Regions from separate parts of the Streptomyces sp. SDT5-1 genome, predicted to be linked through region 1. Evidence: riboswitches for the same ligand, from Rfam matches in the RefSeq annotation. Region 1 holds a riboswitch; the other holds the start of a gene.
What was found. A riboswitch is a leader RNA that binds a small molecule or an ion and turns the genes downstream of it on or off. The one in region 1 is predicted to bind cyclic di-AMP.
Positions count from the first base shown of each region.

Region 2: linked by a shared signal. The riboswitch ahead of ACTWJ8_RS23545 (NlpC/P60 family protein) and the one ahead of ACTWJ8_RS21045 (M23 family metallopeptidase) in region 1 are both predicted to bind cyclic di-AMP.

Region 1 is NZ_CM125963.1:4,559,741-4,564,009, reverse strand. Features, by position in the region: gene ACTWJ8_RS21055 (PrsW family intramembrane metalloprotease) at 1-571, shown strand, start outside; gene ACTWJ8_RS21050 (aldo/keto reductase) at 591-1,544, opposite strand; gene ACTWJ8_RS21045 (M23 family metallopeptidase) at 1,670-2,722, opposite strand; cyclic di-AMP (ydaO/yuaA leader) riboswitch at 2,734-2,881, opposite strand; gene ACTWJ8_RS21040 (PP2C family protein-serine/threonine phosphatase) at 3,147-4,265, opposite strand.
Region 2 is NZ_CM125963.1:5,073,368-5,077,636, forward strand. Features, by position in the region: gene ACTWJ8_RS23535 (C40 family peptidase) at 1-708, opposite strand, end outside; gene ACTWJ8_RS23540 (hypothetical protein) at 1,023-1,376, shown strand; gene ACTWJ8_RS23545 (NlpC/P60 family protein) at 1,433-2,620, opposite strand; cyclic di-AMP (ydaO/yuaA leader) riboswitch at 2,629-2,802, opposite strand; gene pcrA (DNA helicase PcrA) at 2,989-4,269, shown strand, end outside.

The DNA.
Region 1 (4,269 bases):
CCGGATGCTGCTGCCGCTCGCCGGGCTGCTCGGCGCGATGGGCATGCACGCGTTCTGGAACGGCTCGTCGTCGTTCGGCGAGTACGGCTTCTTCGCGGTGTACGCGGCGTTCATGGTGCCGGTGTTCGGCGTGGTCACCTGGCTGTCGGTGTATCTGCGCCAGCGCGAGCTGCGCACGGTCCGCCAGGAGCTGCCGGCCTACGTCGCCGCGGGCTGGCTGACGCCGCCCGAGCCGTTCGCACTGGGCTCGCTGAAGGCGCGGCGCCTGGCCCGCGACTTCGCCACGCACTACGGCGGCAGGCCGGCCGCCACCGCCGTCGCCGAGTACGAGGCGTACGCGACGTCCCTCGCGCTCCTTCGCCACCGCGGCCGCAGGGGCAGGGCGGGCGCGGACTTCGTCGTACGGGAGCGGGAGCTGCTCGACGCGCTGTGGGAGCGCCGGGACTACGCGCGGCCGGCGCTCGCGTACGGCTCGCAGATCGCGGCGCCGATGTGGCTGCCCGCCATGTACGCGGGCCCCGTGGTGCCCCACAGCCCCGCGTACACGCCGTACAACCCGTACCGGTACTGAACCGGCCGGTCCCGCGGGCTCAGGCGGAGGCGGCCGTCAGGCGGTCGAGCTCGGCCCGCGTCAGCTCCAGGTCCGCCACCGCGAGCAGCGCGGGCAGCTGGTCGACGATCCGCGCGGAGGCGATCGGCGCGGCCACCGTGGGCTGCGCGGCCAGCCAGGCGAGGGCGACCGTGGCGATCTCGGCGTCGTGGGCGCGGGCGATGTCGTCGAGCGCCGCCAGGACGTTCCGCCCGCGCTCGGTCTCCAGGTGCTTGCCCGCACCGGCGGCCCGCGCGCTGTCGACGGTCACGCCCGGCCGGTACTTGCCAGTCAGGAAGCCGGCGGCGAGCGCGTAGTACGGCACGGCCCCGAGGCCCGCGCGGGCGGCGACGTCCTGGAGCGCGCCCTCGTACGTGTCGCGGGAGACGAGGTTGTAGTGCGGCTGGAGCGCGACGTAGCGGGCGAGGCCCTCGCGCTCGGAGAAGTCGAGGGACTCCTGGAGACGCTCGGCGGAGATGTTGGACGCGGCGATGTGCCGCACCTTGCCGGCCTTCACCACCGCGTCGAGCCCGCCGATGATCTCCTCGACCGGCACGTCCGGGCGGTCGTAGTGCGTGTAGTACAGGTCGATGTGGTCGGTGCCGAGGCGCTTGAGGGAGGCGTCGACGGCGGCCTTGATGTTCGCCGCGGACAGGCCCTGGTACTCGGGGTGCTGGCCGCCCTTGGTGGCGATGACGAGGTCGTCGCGGCGGCCGCGCGAGGCGAGCCACTTGCCGATGACGGTCTCCGACTCGCCGCCCTTGTTGCCGTCCACCCACGCCGAGTACACGTCGGCGGTGTCGATGAAGTTGCCGCCCGCGGCGACGTACGCGTCGAGCACCTCGAAGGACGTGGCGTCGTCGGCGGTCCAGCCGAACACGTTGCCCCCGAGGGAGAGCGGGAAGACCTCGAGGTCGGAGGTGCCGAGCTTGCGCAGAGAGCGAGAGGAAGTCATGCCCTGTTCCAACACCCGTACGGAATACGGTATTCCGCGATCACGCCGGAAATCCCGCCAAGAAGGGGCAAACCGGCAGCCCTGACGTCGGGGGGTCAGCGCCAGGGCCGCCGGGGCTCACCGGTTCAGGGGGTCAGGCCCTTTTCGCGCAGCCAGGCCGCCGGGTCGACGCCGGTGGACTGGCCGTCGGGGTGGACCTCCAGGTGGAGGTGCGGCCCGGTCACATTGCCCGTGGCGCCCACGCGGCCGATGACGTCGCCGGTGGAGACCTTCTGGCCCGCGCTGACGTTGATCGAGGACTGGTGGCAGAACCACAGCTCGGTGCCGTCGTCGAGGGTGAGCACCGTGCGGTACCCGTACGCGCCCGCCCAGCCAGCCTCCGTGACCGTACCGGAGTGGATGGCGCGGATCGGCGTGCCCGTGGAGGCCGCGAAGTCGAGGCCCGTGTGGTACCCGGAGGACCACATGGAGCCGGGCTGGCCGAAGGTGCCGGAGAGCGTGTACGAGGCGACCGGGAGCTTGAAGCTGGCGGCCAGCTTGCGCAGCCGCTCCTCCTCCGCCTTGCGGCGGGCCTCCTCCTCGGCCTTCTTCTTCTCGGCGGCGGCCTTGGCGTCGGCGGCCTCCCGCTTGGCGGCGGCCTCGGCGGCGGCCTTCTGGGCCGCGGCCTCCTCGGCCTCCTGCTTCGCGGTGGCGTCGGCCGCGTCCTGCTGCGTCTCGGCCTGCTGCATGATGCGGGCGCGCAGCGCCTCTCCGGCGCCGGTCTGCCCCTCGGCGGCGTCGGCCTGAGTGATACCGGCGCCGCTCAGCGGGGAGGCCGTGGCGCCGGAGCCGGAGTCGGAGTCCGAACCGTCGGACATCAGCGAGCCCACGCCCGGCAGCGACTTCGCCGCGGGCAGCGAGTCCTTGACCGCCGACAGGTCGGGCATGGAGATGTGGACCGGCGGCTTGCCGCCCTGCGCGGTGGCGATGCCGCCCGCGCCGACTGCGGCGACGACACCGACGCCGAGGACCGTGGAGCTGCGGGCGAATCCGCCGCGGCGGCGGGCCACCCGGTGCCGGCCGCGGACGGGAGCGACGGACTCCTCGGTGGGGTTCCACTCCTCCCAGGGCTCCTGCTCGACGGTGAAGTCGTCTTCGGGGCCGTAGAAGAAGTCGGGGGCAGGCCGGTTCGACGCCACGGGGGCGCTCTCCTTTCCTTCCTTCTCGCCTACCGGGTTAGCTGACGGGTTCGGAGCAGGAAGGTCTCCTACGAACGTCTCCTGGGACAGGAAGAGCGCCCGATTCACCCCAAGTTGGTGGTTCCCCGGCTCCCTTTCGGGATTGAGCGTGTGCGCACGGAGCCGTCGCTTGTGACGGCTGGGACGACCGCGCTGCGTTATCGAACGTTAATAGACAGCAGACAGTAATTCCAAGCGCTTCCCACTGATCGTTCACGACTCTGGCCAGGACTTATCGGATCAAGAACGGTCATAACCGGGCGAGTTGAACGGGGGTCGTTCCCACATCCGCCTCACCCAACCCTCTGACAGTGCGTCAATTGTTATGCGGAGCGGCGCCGTTCGACTACGGTCGGCTACCTTTGGTAACAACGATCATGGACGGTCAGGCACGCCGAACGGCGAGCAGCGCCATGTCGTCCGTCGAACCGCCCCCGGTGTGCGCCCGCACCTCCGTCACGAGCGCCCCGAGCAGCTCGTCGGGCCCCGGGAAGAGCCGCCCCGACAGCCGGTCCGCCGGATCGTAGAAGCGGCCGCCCGGGTCCCGCGCCTCCGAGAGCCCGTCGGTGTAGAGCAGCAGCGTCGCCGCGGACGGGAACTCCGCCTCGATCCCCCGGTCGGGCCAGCTGCCGAGCTCGCTCATGCCGAGCGGCAGCGCCTCCTGACACGGGTACAGCTCGCGCACGGTGCCGTCGCCGAGCAGCAGCAGCGGCGCCGGATGACCGCGGTTGAGGACCCGTACCCGCTCGGTGCCGTGCGGGATCTCGGCCAGCACCGCGGTCGTGAAGCCCTCGAAGTCGTCGATGCCCCTGCGCCGGCCGCCCTCCCTGGCCAGCGCCCGCTCGAGGCGCTGTGCGACCGCCTCCAGCGAGCCCTCCTGCTCGGCGGCCTCCCGGAACGCTCCGATCACCACCGCGACCGCGGCGACCGCGCCCATGCCCTTGCCCCGTACGTCGCCGACGATGATCCGGATGCCGTGCGGGGTGTCCTGGACCGCGTACAGATCACCGCCGATGAACGCGTCGGCCTGCGCCGCCTCGTAGCGCGCCGCGACCACGAACCCGCCGATCCGCCGGGGCGGTTCGGGCAGCACCGCGAGCTGGGCCGCCTGCGCGATCTCGCGGGCGGAGGCCAGCTGCTCGTAGCTGCGCCGCACGATCCGGTTGAGCAGACAGGCCAGCAGGCAGACGGTGGCCACGGTGACGATCTCGGTGACGAACGCGACCCCCATGTTGGTCCAGAAGTACAGATGCACCGCGACGATCGCGCCGATCGACACCGCGCCGGTCAGGATCGTCGTGCAGAGCGAGAAGAACGGGGCGGCCACCAGCGGGGCCGCGCTGAACAGCGGGGCGCCGGAGTAACCGGCGGGCGTGAAGTACTCGTAGACCGCGCCGCCGATCACGAGCAGCAAGGGCAGCAGCCGGACGAAGATCCGGGTGGGGGCCGCCTCGGCCTCGCGCCGCCCCCGTCTCCCCCCTCTGCCTCCTTCTCGCTGCCCCACCAGT
Region 2 (4,269 bases), 510 kb from region 1:
CGCGGCCTGGGCGCGGGAGTTGGGGGCTTGAGCGAGGTCGGAGCGTTCGGCCGAGCGTGAGGCGTGCTCGCTCTGCGGTGCCGTGTCGCGTTCCGACGGGGTGAGGCGGGCGAGGAGGCGGCGGGCCTCCTCGAGTTTTCGCTTCACCTTCTTCTTGGCGTCCTCCAGCTCCGCCTTCTTCGCGCGCATCCCGTCGAGCGTGTCCTCGGCGTCGGCGCGCAGCTGGTCGATCTCGCGCAGTTCGTCCCGGACCCGGCCGACGGCGGCGGCCTGCCGCGCGCCGAGCCGCTCGGTGGCGGACGCCCTGTCGAGGTAAGTGTCGGGGGAGGAGGAGAGGAGGAGCTGGAGGGACGGGTCGAGGCCGCCGGTGCGGTACTCGGACGCGGCCACCGAGCCCAGCTTCGCGCGCTGCGCGTTGAGCGCCTCCGTGCGCCGCGACGCCTCGTCCTGGAGGGCGTCCACCTTCTTCCGCGCCCCGTCCGCCTGCTCCTTCGCGCCGTTGTACTTCTGGGTGGCGACCTCGGCCTCCTGGTAGAGCCGGTCGACCTTCGCACGCACCTGCTCGGGGCTGAGCCGTGGCTCCGCGTGCGCCGCGCCGCCGTCGAACGCGGTGGCGGTGGCCGCGGAGGCGAGGGCGAGGGTGGCCGCGGTGCGGGCCGTGCCGCCGCTGAGCGGGCGCGGACGGGGCTTGCGGTGTGCTGCCGGCACGAGGTCCTCCTTGGGCGGCCGGCCGAGTCGTACGGCCGCCTGTCGCGCGTCCGGCGGCGGCCCGCACAGGGGGAGCGGGTCGCCGCCGGACCTTTCTCGGCGGTGGTGTCCGACTGCCGCCCCTGGCCCGGGCGGCGGTGGGGAGCCGGTCACCTGAGGAAGGACGCTAAACCTCGGCGTAACGGGTTGGTGACGGATTGTTCGCAACTGGTCCGATTGTTGCGGATGATGATGGAGAGTGACCACAAGAGGGACGAGTCGGTGCCAAAGGGGTGCCCGTCGGAGGCCGCGGCTGCCCCGTTAGGCTCCGGGCCATGGACGTACTCATCCACCTCTTCGTCGGCCTGCACATCATCGGCATCGCCTCGCTGCTCGGCGGCTTCCTCACGCAGATGTCGGCGATGAAGGAGGGCGCGGCCCGCTTCAACAAGGCGATGCTGCACGGCGCCCTGACCATGCTGGTGACCGGCGTCGCCCTGGTCGGTCTCAACCAGGCGGACGGCAGCACCGTCAACAACATCAAGATCGGCGTGAAGCTCGCGATCCTGATCGTGATCCTCGGCATCGTCTATGTGAAGCGGGATGAGGAGAAGGCGGAGAAGGGCCTGTTCATCACGGTCGGCGCGCTCACCGTCGCCAACATCTTCATCGCGGTGCTCTGGACCTGAGCCACCGCGCACGTACGAAGGGCCCGGCAATCGCCGGGCCCTTTCGCGTACGGACGTCAGGCCGGCCGGACCACGCTGTGGATCGACGACGTGCCGTCGTAGTAGATCGACTCCTCGCGCACGACCGCGCCCGGCTTCGGCGCGTGGATCATCATGCCGTCGCCGAGGTAGAGGCCCACGTGGCTGATGTCGTCGTAGAAGAACACCAGGTCACCGGGTTGGATGTCGGAGAGCGGTACCGTCGTGCCGATCTCGACCTGGTCCCAGGTCGTCCGCGGCAGCGAGATCCCCGCCGACTTCCACGCGGCCTGCGTGAGCCCCGAGCAGTCGTACGAGTCCGGGCCCGTGGCACCCCACACGTACGGCTTGCCCTCCTGCGCCTTGGCGAACGCCAGCGCCTGCGCGGCCTTCGTGGCGTACGAGCCGTCGGACGAGGACCCGGAACCCGAGGACGAGCCGGAGGAGGAGCCCGAGGACTGCTCCTGCTCGCGCGCCTCCTCGGCCGCCTTCCGCTTCGCCTCCTCCGCGGCCTTCTGCTCGGCGGCCAGCTCGGCGGCCTTCTTGCGGGCCGCCTCCTCCTTCGCCTTCTCGATCGCGGCGAGCCGCGCCTTCTCCTCCGCGGTCAGTTTGGACAGCAGCTGCCGCGCGTCGGAGAGCTTCGTCTGCACGGTCTCCTTCGTGGACCGCAGCTCGGCCTGCGAATCGGTGAGGTCCTCGAGGCTCGACTGCGCCTCGGTGCGCTTCTTCGCCGTCTCGCGCGTCTGCTTCTGATAGTCGTCGATCGACTTCTTCTGCTCGTCGGTCAGCCGGTTCATCAGCTGGCGCTGCGAGAAGTAGTCCTCGGGGTCGTCCGCGAGGAACATCGTCGCCGTGTCGCTGACCCCGCCCGAGCGGTACTGCTCGGCGGCGTACCTGCCGAGCTTCTGGCGGGCCTCGTTCATCTGGTCGGTGCGCCGCGCGACGTCGTCGAGGAGCCGGTCGACCTGCTGCTTCTTGGCGGCGGTCCGCTCCTTGGCGCCGTTGTACTTCTGCGTGGCGACCTCGGCCTGCCGGTACAGGGTGTCGACCTGCTTCTTGACCTCTTCGAGGCGCGGCTTCGACGACGGCTGCTCGGGCGCGGCCTGCGCCGTCTGGGAGAGCAGCGCCACGGAGGTGAGCGCGGCGGTCGTGATGCCGACCGCCGGGGTCGTTCTGAGGCCGCCGGTCATCCGGGACCGGCTGCGGGGCTTGCGGTGCGACGCCACGGCAGGCGACTCCTTCCGTCGTCCGCCTACCGGGTTAGCTGTCGGGTTCGGGCGTGGTGCGTGGAAGGTTGCCCTACGGTCGACCACCCCGTGCTGCCGGGCGGTGCGACCGATTCACCCCAAGGTCGGTTGGGTCCCCGGTTCCCTGCCTCTCGGCGTACGGGACTCGGCGGGGGCTGCCCGTTCGCCGCGACGTCCGCGGGCGGGGGGACGGGCTGCCCGGCTGCACCGTAGCCAACTCGTGTGGCTGCTGTGAAGGTTGATGTTCGATATGCCCGATACATTTTCGTGATCTGCGCCGCTCGGTTTCGGTGAGGTTCCGAAGGGAGCCGCGGGTTGTCAGTGGGGCGGCCTAGACTCGTAGAGCGATGAGCAGCCTCTTTGACGACAGCTTCCTGACCGGCCTCCAGAAGGGCGCGCCCGGCTCCCCGAGCGGTGAGCAGGAGCCTCCGCCGCCGCCCCCGGACCCCGAGTACGACGACGGGGCCCCGGAGCCGATGCCGGACGGGCTGTTCGGCGCGCCTTCCGAGCGGGACGCGTACTACCGGGACGGTGCCCCGCGCCCGGTCCTCGACTCGGCGACCCTCCTGGAGGGGCTGAACGAGAACCAGCAGGCGGCCGTGGTGCACGGCGGCACCCCGCTGCTCATCGTCGCGGGCGCCGGATCCGGCAAGACCCGCGTCCTCACGCACCGCATCGCGTACCTGCTCGCCGAGCGCGGCGTGCACCCCGGCCAGATCCTCGCGATCACGTTCACGAACAAGGCCGCGGGCGAGATGAAGGAGCGCGTCGAGGACCTGGTGGGCCCGCGGGCGAACGCGATGTGGGTCTCCACCTTCCACAGCGCCTGCGTCCGCATCCTGCGCCGCGAGTCGAAGAAGCTCGGCTTCACGTCCTCCTTCTCGATCTACGACGCCGCCGACAGCAAGCGGCTCATGGCGCTCGTCTGCCGCGACCTGGACCTCGACCCGAAGAAGTTCCCGCCGAAGTCCTTCAGCGCCAAGATCAGCAACCTCAAGAACGAGCTGATCGACGAGGAGGACTTCGCCGCGACGGCCGCCGACGGCTTCGAGAAGACCCTCGCCCAGGCCTACGCGATGTACCAGGCCCGCCTGCGCGAGGCGAACGCGCTGGACTTCGACGACCTGATCATGACGACGGTGAACCTGCTGCGCGCGTTCCCCGACGTCGCCGAGCACTACCGCCGCCGCTTCCGCCACGTCCTCGTCGACGAGTACCAGGACACGAACCACGCGCAGTACGCCCTGGTGCGCGAGCTCGTCGGCCCCACCGAGGGAGAGGACGCCGACCCGGCCGAGCTGTGCGTCGTCGGTGACGCGGACCAGTCGATCTACGCGTTCCGCGGCGCCACGATCCGCAACATCCTCGACTTCGAGGACGACTACCCGAACGCGAAGACGATCCTCCTGGAGCAGAACTACCGCTCCACGCAGACGATCCTCAGCGCGGCGAACGCGGTGATCGAGCGCAACGAGTCGCGCCGCCCCAAGAACCTGTGGACGAACGAGGGGCCCGGAGCCCAGATCACGGGCTACGTCGCGGACACCGAGCACGACGAGGCGCAGTTCATCGCCGACGAGATCGACCGCCTCACCGACGCGGGCGACGCGCAGGCCGGCGACGTCGCG